2 regions of the Bartonella tribocorum CIP 105476 genome follow, and region 1 is predicted to be linked to the other one. Evidence: predicted binding sites of a transcription regulator. Region 1 holds the regulator's gene; the other holds the start of a gene.
The links. Region 1 encodes LexA, which represses DNA repair genes until DNA is damaged. Its sites were predicted from a motif close to TGTTCNNNNTGTGTTCNG; they were not measured.
Positions count from the first base shown of each region.

Region 1 (7,899 bases):
GCTTTTTCTTTCAAGAAAATGGCAGTAATTGACGTGTCCCGTGGATAACTTTGCATATTGGTATGTTAAGCTATTCTGTCAGTCTTTTTGTATTTAAAGGCAGAGGAGGGCGCGTTTCCTTGGGGTCTTCAAGATCTCGTGTTTTATTTTAAAGGAAATGCGATGAGTAAACGCGAAACAACAAAGTATAAAATTGACCGTCGTATGGGAGAGAATATTTGGGGTCGTCCAAAATCTCCTGTCAATCGTCGTGATTATGGTCCAGGTCAGCATGGGCAGCGCCGTAAAGGAAAACTTTCTGACTATGGGGTGCAATTGCGCGCTAAACAGAAGTTGAAAGGATTTTATGGCGATATTTCAGAAAAGCAATTTCATAAAACTTATGTTGAAGCTGCTCGTCGGCGAGGTGATACTGGTGAAAATCTTATCGGTTTATTAGAATCTCGTTTGGATGCTGTGGTCTATCGTGCAAAATTCGTTCCTACGATTTTTGCTTCTCGCCAGTTTATTAATCATGGTCATGTGAATGTAAATGGGCGGCGTACAAATATTCAATCGTATCGTTGTAAACCAGGTGATGTTATTGAGGTTCGGGAAAAATCAAAACAGCTTGTTTTAGTTTTAGAATCGGTACAATTAGCAGAACGTGATGTCCCTGATTATATCGAAGCGGATCATAAACAGATGAAAGCAACCTTTACACGTATTCCTGCTTTTGCAGATGTTCCTTATGCTGTGCAAATGGAGCCTAATTTGGTCGTTGAGTTTTATTCTCGATAATTTTTTATGAAAAAAGTTGTTTTCCCTTTATTATTATAATTTCAAACTATTGTGTTGTTTTTATAATCTTTGAAGTTAACAAATATTTTTGAATGGTTCTATATTAAGTTTATTACACTATTCTCGTGTAATAAGCTTGTATAGTTCCATTTCTTTTTTCATATCTGTTTTTATAAATTCAAAAAATATAAATGTAAGCTTTCTTTATATTTGTTTCTGTCTTTGCAAAATGATCTATTACTTGTGCAGGATATGGTATTATGAATGATGTTTCAGTTGAATATCAGGCAATAGAAGAAAAAGATGTGCTTTTGGCAAGCAAAGCAGATGATTGTCATCCAATATTTCGGCGTGCTCCTTCAAGTGTGGAATTTAATAAATTACGTAAACGGCTTTTGCGTCATATGCGGCAGGCTTTGGATGATTTTTCGATGCTCTCGACTGGAAAAAAATGGCTTGTCGCTTTATCGGGTGGAAAAGACTCTTATGGTTTATTAGCACTTCTTTTAGATTTAAAGTGGCGTGGTCTTTTACCCGTTGAAATTCTGGCTTGTAATCTTGATCAAGGACAACCAGGATTTCCTAAACATATTCTTCCAGATTTTTTGAGTTCTTATAAAATTCCCTATCGTATTGAATATCAAGATACTTATTCCATTGTTACAGATAAATTGGCACAGACACAGACATATTGTTCACTTTGTTCTCGATTGCGACGTGGCAATCTCTATCGCATTGCACGTGAGGAGGGGTGTTCTGCATTAATTTTAGGGCATCATCGTGATGATGTTTTGGAAACATTTTTTATGAATTTATTTCACGGTGGCCGATTAGCCGCTATGCCTGGAAAACTTAAAAATGATGAAGGAGATCTTTTTGTATTACGTCCTCTTGTCTATGCCGCTGAGGAAGATATGGAAAAATTTTCTCAAGCAATGCAATTTCCCATTATTCCTTGTAATCTCTGCGGTAGTCAAGATGGTTTACAACGCAATGCAATGAAAGAAATGCTGAAAAATATCGAAAGACAAATGCCAGGACGTAAAGATACAATGATTCGCGCTTTAGCGAATGTGCGCCCAAGTCATTTGCTTGATAAAAAATTCTTTGATTTTAAAACGTATTAATAAAAATGAGATATTAAAAAATAAGTTCAAATAGTTTAAGATAAGATACTTATTTATAATGATAATTTATTGCTTTGCAATTTAACAACCATAAGTGTTTTATTTGAAATTTTCTTATATTGTATCCATAAAACATCTCCTTGCATATCACAAACAGAGCTCTTGTGTGTATAAAACACAATTTAAAAAGCTTCCTTTAAATAACCAATGACTGTCGCAGTATGGAAAATGGGAAAATAATATGACCGTTGGTTTGCTCTTTTTTTAAAAGTAAAAATGAGAGAACCTTTTAGATTTTATTTTATCTTATTCTGTTGTGCAATAAAACATCTCGTCATTGAGAGCGTTGGATCAAAATGATATTAAGCGATTGATAAAAAAGTATTTTTAGAGTGTATAGCAAACATTGAGAGAGAGGATATTGTTCGTAAATCCTCATGAAGTGAATCACATAAATAATTGCACCCTATTGTAAGCAGTCGCTTTTTTGTAAATCCTCTCCAATGGGAAGCTTCATCATTGGAGATGGGCGGAAGTTAAATTTTTTCAAACTGCTATACCATAAAGGTCATAGGCATCCGATTGTTCGATTTTAACGGTGACAAATTCACCGACACGCAAAGGGCGTCGTGATGATATATGGACAACACCATCTATTTCTGGAGCATCGTATTGACTACGTCCTTTGGCAACTTTTCCTTGACTTTCGTCGATAAGGACTTGGAGTCTTTTTCCAATTTTTTTCTTTAAAAGATGTGTCGAAATTTGTTGTTGTTTTGCCATAAAACGATGCCAGCGATTTTCTTTTACGTCCTCAGGAATATTTTCTAATCCCAAATCATTTGCAACGGCCCCCTTTACTTCTTCATATTTAAAACATCCAGCGCGTTCAATTTTTGCATCTTCTAGCCATTCTAGCAGCATATTAAAATCTTCATTTGTTTCGCCAGGAAAACCAACAATAAATGTTGATCGCAAAGTAAGATCTGGACATATTTTTCGCCACTTTTCAATTCTACGGTTTGTTTTTTCCATAAGAGCAGGACGTTTCATATGGCGCAAAACAGTCGGTGATGCATGCTGAAAAGGAATATCCAGATAAGGGAGAATTTTTTTTGCAGCCATAAGTTCGATAACTTCATCCACATGGGGATAAGGATAAACGTAATGCATACGTACCCAAATACCCATATCCCCTAGTTCGCGACAAAGATCAAAAAACTTTGTTTTAATTGTACGATCTTTCCAAGAATTTTCGAGATATTTAAGATCAATACCATAAGCACTCGTATCTTGTGAAATAACCAAAAGTTCTTTTACACCCGCTTGTACGAGTTTTTCAGCTTCGCGAAGAACGTCACTAATGGGGCGTGAAGTGAGATCACCACGCAGCGTAGGGATGATACAAAAACTACACCTGTTAGAGCATCCTTCAGAAATCTTTAAGTAGGCGTAATGGCGAGGTGTTAAACGAATACCTTGGGGAGGAACTAAATCAAGAAAAGGATCATGAATTGGAGGAATTGCTGTATGAACAGCTTCTATAACACTTTCATAAGCTTGTGGTCCTGTAATAGCTAATACATTTGGATAGGTTTGACGAATAACATCAGGATCAGCACCAAGACAACCAGTCACAATAACTTTGCCATTTTCTTTGAGCGCTTCATCAATATTGGCTAATGATTCCTTTCGAGCAGAATCAAGAAAACCACAGGTATTTACAATAACGACATCAGCTCCTTGATGTTGACGCGAAATTTCATACCCTTCAGACCGGAGGCTTGTAATAATTCGCTCAGAATCTACGAGTGCTTTTGGGCATCCGAGAGAGACAAAACTAATACGAGGAGCTACCATGATAATCCTATAATTACTATGAACGACTGAGTTCCGCTTTTATTGACTTACAAAAGTAAAAAATGTTCTTTATTTTTATACATAATAAACTGTTACAAATTTATTTGATTTTTTTCTACAATATTTTATACATGCATACGATTTTAGTTTATTATACTGTAAAATATCATCATTGATGGGTGATGATATAAGACAGAATCCTTCAAAGCATTCAAGTTCTTTTTAGAGTACGTAGTGAATATTTTAAGCTTACTTGTCTAGCCTTGCATCAGTAAAAAACATAAAAGGGAAGAGGAGAAGTAAGACCTGCTCAATAAGAATTTGGATTGTTTATAAACCAAATTGGGCGGCATCCTTTGGCTGTTGGGAGAAAGTCAATTGCGTGTGGTGCAATATTTAAAAATACTCAATAGTTTTTTACTGCATTTTATTGGCATATGTATAGCGTACTATAAATAGGGTTGTTCTTTAATATTTGCGAATAAGGCCGGTAAGTTTGCCTTGTATTTCTACACGATCAGATTTGTATGTACGTACTTCGTAGTGAGGATTCGCGGCTTCTAATGCAACAGAGGTTCCTTTGCGTCGATAACGTTTTAATGTTGCCTCTTTTTTATCAATAAACGCGACAATAATTTCACCTGATATTGCTGTATTTTGTCGTTTCACAATGATCGTATCTTTATCAAGGATACCAGCCTCTACCATAGAATTATCTTTAACTTCTAATGCATAGTGCTCACCTGTATTAACCATATCGTGTGGGAGAGACAGTGTGCTTGTTTGTTGCTGTATAGCAGAGGCGGGAACGCTCGCAGAAATACGTCCCATAATGGGAATAGTGATATTTTTTATTTCTTCTGCCTCAAAGTTATCCGAATTAATCAAGTTTTTTGATATTTCCCTTTTATTTTTTTCTATCATACTGGGAGAAATCTTACGTGCTAGAGAAAGATTAAATGTTATTTTCTCAGGAAGTCGAATCACCTCCACTGCACGAGCACGATTGGGCAAACGACGTATAAAACCTCGTTGTTCTAAGGCTATAATGAGCTTATGAATGCCTGACTTTGAAGAAAGTTCTAAAGCATTTTTCATTTCTTCAAAAGAAGGAGGAACACCAGTTTCTTTTATATGATTGTGAATAAACAAGAGTAACTCATATTGTTTACATGTCAGCATTCAATGTTCCAATCAAAAGAATAAAAAAAGATTACAGTAAAAAATACGTGTATATATAATAATTCTACAATTTTTTTTCGCTAAATCAAAATTATTTGCTTTATTTTTGATCTTATAATTCAAGTTAATTAAGCAATATGTTTATTTAGAGACATATTTAATGTATGATAATTATAAAATTTTACTTTAATAAATTTATCAATAATATTGTTTATATATTATAAAACTATATTAATATTAAATAATATATGAAAATATTTCATAGCTCTGACTGAATTATCCTACACTAAATTTTATGATCGGAGTGTTATCCTTCTACTTTTTTAATATATCTACGTATTTTGTCATTTCTCGTATAAAAAGTTAAATAGAATACATTCTTGCAATAGCGTAACGGATCACTTTATATGTACTTAGAATCATTGTACGTAACTAAAAGTCACATCTTTAAGATGACATTGTTACTTATTCGCATATTTGTTTTTAAAAAGATATCTCTCGATATGCCTGCTTCTATCAAAATGATCTTGTAAATAACATAAAATCTATTGGGCAACGCTATCTTCACATCTCAACAGTCTATACCACCATACCATTTTGCCCAACCCTCATGTTGCGATAATTTTTTGTTATTGAAAGGAAATACAAGAGGCATTTTCATTTTTTTTAATCGTTTTATTCTTCTCCTTTTATTGAGATAAGAGAATAATAAATTATTATAAATCAAAATGTTATATTACAAACCTCTATTTATATTTGAAAATTGAAAACTAAACATAAAGATATAAAAATGAACTATAGTAAGGAGTATTTTTCCGCTCTACCCATGATTCTCAACAGCCCATGTGTGGATGAAGAGGGGCTTATTTCTTGTAATTTTAGCACTTCGAATCTATGAAATATTTTTATAGTTAGATTACTTCTCTATCGAGATTTCAAAAAGAAGATCAAAGGGTAGCTATACGATGACGAGGAAAGGAGAAAAAACGGAAAATTATTGATAACTGGAAAAAATAATAATATTTTTTTCAAAAGGTGTTGACCAAATGAAAAGTCAACCGTATGTTCCTTTCACTTTCTGCAAACTGGATAGCTTGTGTGAGAGCGCGTAGCTCAGCTGGTAGAGCAACTGACTTTTAATCAGTAGGTCCAGGGTTCGAATCCCTGCGCGCTCACCAACTTTAAATACTATAGAAAAGTTTGAGAATGTTTTCTGCTTTGATTATATCTAGTTTTTCGACTGTCTCAATTTTTTGGTTGATTCTATAACTAATCATTTGTGATTAGCTGTTTTGGTATAGAATGCTCTCCTATCTAATCCAAAAGTGCTTTAAACTTGCGATACAACTAGACCTGCGTTGATAGCGCATGTGGCCGCTCGTTTTCGCAATTCATGTTTTTTTTAATAGCCGCTGTATTACATGAACCAAGCTGGTAAAATCATTATACTTATTCACAGTTTATATTATAATATGATTTTCTATAACATATTGATTTATCTATTTTTTATTTTTTAACATCTCTATATAGTACATTTATTTCTTATGAAAATTATAAAATGGTTAACAATGTGTTAATTTTTTGATAAAAGGAGCGAATTCAAGGGTGGTGTATGCGCGAGGGATATCATTTAAAAACGTGAACTCTCCTCTCGCGTACAAAAAGCGTGACGTGGTTTTTACAGTAGTACTTAACAAAAATAAGTGGACTGAATAGATGCCTTCAAATAGTAAAAAGAAATTTACTTCTATTATTAAACCGACATTTCAATTATTTTCCATGATCGTTATTTCTCAGTCATTGGTGTCTTGTTGTGCAAGCGAAACTATGCATTTTTCAGTAAAAGATTCCTATCAGAATAAACCAATTGACGTAAATACTTCTGTTCTACCGAAACAAATGCCCAATAGGAAAAATCAATCAGAAGAAAAAAAGCGTGGGCGGGCGGTTGTTGGTAAACCTTACCAAATAAAAGGAAAGTGGTATTATCCTGAAAATGATCCAACGTATAAACGTGTTGGCGAAGCATCATGGTATGGTTCAGATTTTCATGGACGTTTAACGGCCAACGGTGAAATTTATGACATGAATCTTCTGACTGCTGCTCATCCTACAATGCCTTTACCTAGCTATGCTCGTGTTACTAATTTGAAAAATGGATCTTCACTCATTGTGAGAGTGAATGATCGTGGACCTTTTATGAAAGACCGTATCATTGATTTATCAAGGCAAGCTGCAGCAATACTTGGTTATGTGGATAGGGGAGTTGCAGATGTTAAAGTGGAATATATTTCTGAAGCACCCATTGGCTACTATGATGGTGCATATTTAATGGCCTCTTATACTCCTGGAAATTCTGCCTCATATTCATTAGCGTCAGAAAATGTTTTGAAAAAAAGGGAAACTGTTTTGTTCAAGGAGCGCAATACAGGAAACAAAGAAGAATTAGCTAAAACAGTTTCTGTTTCACAGGAGCAAAGCGATAAAACCGTTGTAGTGAAATTACCAGAAATTGGTCCTATTATGGTTGATAAGCCGGTACCATTCGATCAAGTTGCGTCTATAAATAAGCCAAACAAAAGAACAAAAGTCAATTGGCTACAATTGTTTTAAGGAACAATGTATTGATTTTTAATCAATATTTTTTTCAAATAAAAAAGTCGAGGGTGAGCGTTATTATTTAATAATTTAATATGTCTCTCCAATCCATTATCCAGATCTTCCTGTATGGCAGTGCTTGCTGATAAAGTGTGTATTTTTCTGCTGTCACAGCTTTTTCCAAATGAGGGTAAGCGGACTGTGTGAGTCTGTTTGTGTACTTTAAAACAACTATACAATCTGATTGGAAAAGAATGTAAAGTCTAAAAAGCGGAAAGACATTTCCTTTTAATTCGGCTTTGCAGTCTTTGAAGGCATACAAAGTAGTACCTTATCAGGAGATTACGCATGG
Region 1 is NC_010161.1:1,229,887-1,237,785, forward strand. It holds gene rpsD (30S ribosomal protein S4) at 163-780, shown strand; gene ttcA (tRNA 2-thiocytidine(32) synthetase TtcA) at 1,041-1,907, shown strand; gene rimO (30S ribosomal protein S12 methylthiotransferase RimO) at 2,454-3,767, opposite strand; gene lexA (transcriptional repressor LexA) at 4,236-4,949, opposite strand; tRNA gene BTR_RS05510 (tRNA-Lys) at 6,052-6,127, shown strand; gene BTR_RS05515 (septal ring lytic transglycosylase RlpA family protein) at 6,666-7,562, shown strand.

Region 2 (7,899 bases), 360 kb from region 1:
TTTTAATCCTCCCTGTTCAAGTGGCGCCCCCATAGAAACAACGCGAACTTCATCTTCATATTTTTCCCCAAAGAGTGCCATTGCTCCTTCAGAAATTGCCTCATCGACAGCCATGAGGCGCGTTGTCACTTTATTATTTTGCAAAACAATCTCATTGGCTAAATCTTCTATTTTTTTTAATTCTTCCAAAGAAACAGATTTTGGATGCGAAAAATCAAAACGCAACCGTTCTGGCGATACAAGAGAACCCTTTTGAGTCACATGAGATCCCAATACTTGACGTAAAGCCTCGTGTAATAAATGGGTAGCAGAATGATTGGCGCGGATTTTTTTACGACGCACAACGTCAACGGTTAATTGCACACAATCAGAGATCTTGGCATGACCAGATTTAACTTTTCCAAGATGAATAAAAACACCATCAGCTTTTTTCTGAGTATCATGCACTTCAAAAATAAAATCTTCACCAGAAATGATACCGCTATCACCAATTTGCCCACCAGATTCACCATAAAAAGGAGTCTGATTTAGCACAAGAATAGCTTTCTGCCCTGAAGAAACCTCATCAACAATTTTACCATCACACACAAGAGCTGTAATAATACCTTCAGCTTTTTCTGTTTCATAACCTAAAAATTCTGTAACCCCTACCTGATCACGAACGGAAAACCAAATTGTCTCTGTTACAGCTTCACCTGAACCAGACCAATGGGCACGGGCTTCTTCTTTCTGGCGTTCCATTGCTTTATCAAAGGCATCAACATCAACAGATATTCCACGACGCCGAAGCACATCCTGCGTCAAATCAAGTGGAAAACCATAGGTATCATAAAGCTTGAAAGCAACTTCACCATTTAAATGATCCCCTTCCTTAAGCTTGGCACTTTCTTCATTTAACAAACCTAGTCCCCGTTCAAGCGTTTTACGAAAACGTATTTCTTCTAATTTTAAAGTTTCCGAAATCAAAGATTCAGCTCGCACCAATTCGGGATAAGCTTGTCCCATTTCGCAGATGAGAGCAGGCAAAAGCTGCCACATTAAAGGTTCTTTAGCACCAAGAAGATGCGCATGACGCATAGCACGACGCATAATGCGACGTAAAACATATCCCCTTCCCTCATTGGAAGGAAGAACACCATCCGCAATCAAAAATGCAGATGAGCGAAGATGATCAGCAATAACACGATGGCTCGCCACAAAATCCCCCGTTGCCTTAATCCCTGTTATCTTTTCTGATGCTCCAATTAATACACGAAAAAGATCAATGTCATAATTATCATGAACACCCTGTAAAACAGCAGCAATACGCTCTAACCCCATACCGGTATCGATAGAAGGATGAGGCAAATCAACACGCTCTTCCTTAGAAAGCTGCTCATACTGCATAAAAACAAGGTTCCAAATCTCAATAAAGCGATCACCATCTTCTTCCATACTTCCAGGAGGACCACCCCAAATTTCATCACCATGATCATAAAAAATCTCCGAACAAGGACCGCAAGGACCTGTATCACCCATCGCCCAAAAATTATCAGCTGTCGCAATACGAACGATTTTCTCATCTGGAAGACCTGAGATTTTACGCCATAATTCAGCAGCAACATCATCACTCTGATAAACGGTTACCAACAATTTATCTTTTGGGAGGCAAAATTCCTTTGTTAAAAGATCCCATGATAAAAAGATGGCTTCTTCTTTGAAATAATCGCCGAAAGAAAAATTACCCAGCATTTCAAAAAATGTATGATGGCGCGCCGTATAACCAACATTATCAAGATCATTATGTTTTCCACCCGCACGAACACATTTTTGTGCCGTTGTAGCCTTTTTATAAAGATGCTGTTCAAGTCCAGTAAAAACATTTTTAAACTGCACCATCCCTGCATTTGTAAACATAAGTGTAGGATCATTGCGTGGAACAAGTGGACTAGAAGAAAGAACTTGATGCCCATTACGATGAAAATAATCCAAAAATGTTGACCGGATATTATTAACACTATTCATATATACACCTGCAGAATACCGCATAAAACCATAAAAGAAAAATCCCTCTCATTAAATATTCTCTTTGCCACGCATGGAGTCAATTTAATCAAAGAATGGACTATTTGTTCAAAAAAATTGAGAAAAAATGGCTGTATATTAAAAAACTTAAACAAATAAAAACAGAAAAAATCTTAAATGAAAAAATTATAGACGAAAAAACGCTCTATCAAATGACTTCATCGCCTTCTGTATTTTCTGACCCTGCATTTTCTAACAATTCAATCGCAATCAAACCTGCATTTTGACGCAAAGCCGTTTCAATTTCTGCCGCTATTTCCGCATGTTCGCGCAAAAACTGCTTCGCATTTTCACGTCCCTGCCCTAAACGTTGAGAATTATAAGAAAACCACGAGCCAGATTTCTCCACGATACCCACTTTGACTCCTAAATCAATCAATTCACCTAGCTTGGAAATACCTTCCCCATAAATAATATCAAACTCAACCTGTTTGAAGGGAGGAGCCAACTTATTCTTCACAACTTTAACGCGGGTCTGATTGCCAACAATCATATCCCGATCTTTAATAGACCCAATACGGCGAATATCCAAACGAACAGAAGCATAAAACTTTAAAGCATTTCCCCCTGTAGTTGTTTCAGGCGAACCAAACATCACACCAATTTTCATGCGAATTTGATTAATAAAAATCACCATACAGTTAGAACGAAAAATAGAAGCCGTAAGTTTTCGCAAAGCTTTGCTCATCAATCGCGCTTGTAATCCTGGTAAAGCGTCGCCCATTTCACCATCAATTTCTGCTCGCGGTGTTAAAGCTGCAACAGAATCCACAACAAGCACATCAACGGCACCAGAACGAACTAACGTCTCTGTAATTTCCAATGCCTGTTCACCGGTATCCGGTTGAGAAATGAACAAATTCTCTAAATCAACCCCAAGCTTACGCGCATAAATAGGATCAAGCGCATGTTCAGCATCAATAAAAGCACAAATTCCTCCCCCTTTCTGTGCCTCAGCAATAGCATGCAGAGCCAATGTTGTCTTCCCAGAACTTTCTGGTCCATAGATCTCTACAATACGCCCCTTCGGTAACCCACCAATCCCTAAAGCAATATCCAAGGATAATGACCCTGTTGGAACTGTTTCAATTTCAACAACTTGCTCTTTTTGCCCAAGACGCATAATCGAGCCTTTACCAAAAGAACGTTCAATTTGTGAGAGAGCAGCATCGAGAGCTTTTGTTTTATCCACGATTATATCCTTGACCGATTCATAATAATCTAACACTTCAAAGTGTACACTGTACTTTTAATTTAACTAAAGCCTTGAGTTTAGATGTTCACAGACTATTCCCATCTCTATCCCCACGTTATGTCTATAACATATCATGACCATCAAAATAAAGAACTGGCCCTCTTTGTTTTATGACACAACATAGAATCCAAATAAAATAATACTTCTATAGGAGAGCAAGTTAACACATTTATCTCTCTCTAGAAAAGCAACAATTTAAATTTCAACATAATGTTTAACCTTTCTCCTTCCCCCTTTAGTTAAGCCCCTAAAGAAAAAATTCTTCCCTTAATCACACAAAACACATCATCAATAAAAACAACCCCCTATTACATCAAAGAACAGAACACCTTTGTGTTGCATATCCACGCACTGGTTGGAAAAAAAACATCTTTCAACGCTCGTCACCCCCGTTTCGTGATAACGCCCGTAAATGATATACTGTAAAATCCATTGAGCACCAACATCTTTATGCTTGGAACAACTCAGTACGGCATCTTTACACCATGGCATACTTTTCCAGCCTCTAATATTGCGACAACTCATGATATTTGAAACGATTCATAAGGTCATTTTAGTTTTTTATTGTACAGTTTTTATCACGCGTTAATCCCGCTTGTAACGTACAAGCGAATGGTTTTGATTGATTAGATTTGGAATGAGAGGATCATACGGTATTTGGGGGCTCTCATTCAACATATAAAACAGTTAAATATCAATATAAATTAATATCTTACTCAAATTAAAATCACAAAAATAAAACAGCTTTAAGAGTTGAATGACAGATTTCTTAAATTATGAATCCATAAAAAGATATGCGTTTCAAAAAAAATTGTTCTACGAACAATGCAACAAGTGTTTAAAATATAAACTAACTTGTTCATACGGTGACATGAGGGATAAAAAATAAATCCAAGATCAATAAAAAATGTGCTTCAACTCAAATTCTATTGTTGATTTTTACGTTTTTGGCGCAATTGTTTCCACCATTCAAGACGTTTCACAATTTCACGCTCAAATCCACGCTCAACTGGTTTATAATAACTCTGTCGCCCAAGTTTTTCAGGAAAATATTCTTGTCCTGAAAAAGCATCTGGTTCATCATGGTCATAACAATAACCATCTCCATACCCTTCTTCCTTCATTAATTTCGTCGCTGCATTAAGGATATGTTTAGGAGGCGGTAAAGAACCATTTTTGCGTGCACAACGCAGTGCTGCTTTATACGCGAGATATGTCGCGTTCGACTTTGGTGCAGTTGCAACATAAAGACATGCCTGTGCCAAAGCCAACTCTCCTTCTGGTGATCCTAAATAATCATAAGCATCTTTTGCCGCATTACAAATGACAAGAGCTTGAGGATCTGCCAAACCAACATCTTCAACAGCCATACGAACCAATCTTCGCCCAATATAGAGAGGATCTTCACCAGCATCTAACATACGTGCTAAATAATAAAGTGCCGCATCAGGATCAGAGCCACGAACAGATTTATGCAACGCTGAAATGAGATTATAGTGTCCATCTCGTCCTTTATCATAAATAGGTGCACGACGCTGGATAACTTTTTGCAAAGCACCAGCATCAAGAATTTCTTCCGAGCGCGCAACAGACCAAACTTCCTCTGCTAATGTCAATGCTACCCGTGCATCACCATCAGACATCCCTATCAAAACGTCTCTAGCACCATCATCCAAGGGAAGAAGCTTTCCTTCCACCTCTTCAGCACGCTTCAAAAGCATGCCTAAACTTTCATGATCATGAGAAAAAAATGTTAAAACCCGTGCACGCGAAAGAAGAGCAGCATTAAGTTCGAAAGAAGGATTTTCGGTCGTTGCACCGATAAGTACTACAGTACCATTTTCCATCACAGGAAGAAAACTATCCTGCTGTGCACGATTAAACCGATGAATTTCATCAACAAAGAGAAGCGTTTTATCCCCAGACATAAAACGCCTCTGTGCAACTTCAAAAATCTTTTTAAGTTCAGAAACGCCTGTAAAAATAGCAGAAACTTGTTCAAACGCGAAATTTGTTTCAAGTGCTAACAAGCGTGCAACTGTTGTTTTTCCCGTCCCTGGAGGTCCCCAAAAGATCAGCGATCCAATTGAGCCCGCTGCCACCATCCGTGAAAGCAAACCATCTTCTCCAATTAAATGCTTTTGTCCCACAACTTCATTGAGAGAACAAGGACGCATTCTTTCTGCAAGTGGCTGATTTTTATTAACTTTAGGATCAAACGACGAAGTAAAAAAATCTTTCTTCAAAAAAACCTCAACGAATAAATTGGCGAATATACATACCATCACGTTCATATTCCAATTGCCAAGTACGTGAACGCGTCTGCATAAGAACCTTTTTCAACTGATGAACTGTTTGAATTTTATGGCCATTTACAACACGTAAGATATCTCCGGGCCGAAAAATTCCAGAAGCATTGCTCATTTCATCAAGATCGGTAATCACAACACCTTTTGCCGATATAGGAAGATGAAACCGTCGACTATTTTGCGGTGTTAAATCTAACACTTCAGCACCAGCAAGAGGACTATCACCCGTAATTTTTTCAGATTTTACAGATGCAGTTTCCGATATTGATGCAACCATTATTTGTGTTTTTAAAGTTTTGCCACTTCGTAAATATTCCAAAGCAAGGCTATGACCCACGTCAGCCGTCATCAAACGATACCCAAGACTATCTGGATTATCAACGCGCACCCCCTGCACACTCAAAATAACATCACCTACTTTCAAGCCAGCTTTTTCAGCAGGACTGTCTTTGATAATTTCAATAATAAGAGCCCCATAGGGACGTTCTAAACCTAAACCACCAGCAATATCAGGAGTAACATTTTGAAAGGATGCCCCAATATAAGGCGGAACAAAATATTTTCCACCGCGTTTAACAGTAGCAAGCATCACTTTTACAAGATTAACTGGAATAGCAAAACCAATCCCTACAGAGCCACCGGAACGCGAATAAATAGCCGTATTAATTCCGATTAATTGCCCCTTCATATCAATTAAAGCGCCACCAGAGTTTCCTGGATTAATGGCTGCATCTGTTTGAATAAAAAAGTCAAAGTCGGAAATCCCAACACGTGTACGCGCTTGCGCTGAAACAATACCACTTGTAACCGTTTGACCAACACCAAAAGGATTACCAATAGCCAAAACAAGATCACCAACTTCAACAGTATCAGAATCCCCCAAAGGTAGAACAGGAAACTGAGTATCTTTTACATCAACTTCAAGAATGGCAATATCCGTTGCTTCATCCTTGAGCACGACCTTACTCTCAAACTCTCGCCCATCAGAAAAAGCCACTTTAATTTCGCTTGCATCTTTAATGACATGATAATTTGTAACAATCAAACCACGCGCATCAACAATCACGCCTGATCCTAATGATGATTGCTTACGGACAGGAAAATTATTTTGCAGACGACCAAAAAATTGCTCAAAAAATGGATCGCCCGCAAAAGGTGATCGCGCTCTAATTTGTCGAGCCGCATAAATATTTACAACGGATGGTACTGTCTTTTTAACCAAAGGAGCAAATGAAAGAGTGATTTCTTTTTCTGTTTGAGGAACATGAGCATAGATATGATCAAACGATATCAGCATCATAATCGCACAAAAAAGCCACACCCAAAAAGAATACCTCATAATCTACTCCTTATAAAACCAGCCCATTCTGTTGAAGATTCATAGAATTCTAAAAAAACATCCCCGCAAATAAAGGATCTCTATTAATAATATTTCATAATAGAGACTAAAAACAACCCATTTAAACAATAAAATATTATAAAAATCAAATAATTCAATATGCTATAATTTTCTCTCACCATCTATTTCTCAAGTAAAACAAACTTAAAAATACGCATAAAAAAACCGCCTAAAACAAGGCGGCCTTAAAAAATCCAATTGAATAAAAAGCTTATGAGGTTGTTCCCTTTTCATTCTCTAAAGCTTCGATACGAGCACGATCCCCAGCACCCTTTGCTTCAACATCACGATCAACAAATTCTATAACAGCCATAGGCGCATTATCTCCAGTACGAAATCCCGCTTTCATAATACGCAAATACCCACCGTTGCGTGATGCATAACGCGGCGCAAGTGTATCAAATAACTTTGCCACTTTCCCTGTATCACGAAGTGCAGCAATTGCTTGTCGGCGCGCATGCAAACCACCACGCTTACCAAGAGTAACAAGTTTTTCAACAATAGGACGAATTTCCTTAGCCTTTGGAAGTGTTGTCACAATCTGCTCATGCTCGATCAACGACGTTGCCATATTTGCAAACATCGCTTTACGGTGACTGGCAGTCCGATTCAACTTGCGGCCTGACTTACTATGGCGCATAAGCCCTCTCCTTAAACTCTAATTTTAATATTGATCTTCATAACGTTTAGCAAGATCATCAATGTTTTCAGGCGGCCATGCAGGAATTTCCATTCCGAGATGCAATCCCATACATGCCAAAACTTCTTTAATCTCATTCAATGACTTACGACCAAAATTTGGTGTCCGAAGCATTTCAGATTCTGTTTTTTGAATAAGATCACCAATATAGACAATATTATCATTCTTAAGA
Region 2 is NC_010161.1:1,586,145-1,594,043, forward strand. It holds gene alaS (alanine--tRNA ligase) at 1-2,004, opposite strand, end outside; gene recA (recombinase RecA) at 2,213-3,256, opposite strand; gene BTR_RS07115 (replication-associated recombination protein A) at 4,246-5,565, opposite strand; gene BTR_RS07120 (DegQ family serine endoprotease) at 5,573-6,967, opposite strand; gene rplQ (50S ribosomal protein L17) at 7,239-7,667, opposite strand; gene BTR_RS07130 (DNA-directed RNA polymerase subunit alpha) at 7,692-7,899, opposite strand, start outside.
Region 2: a site for LexA is predicted at 3,382-3,399, ahead of recA (recombinase RecA). Genes of this name have one in related genera too.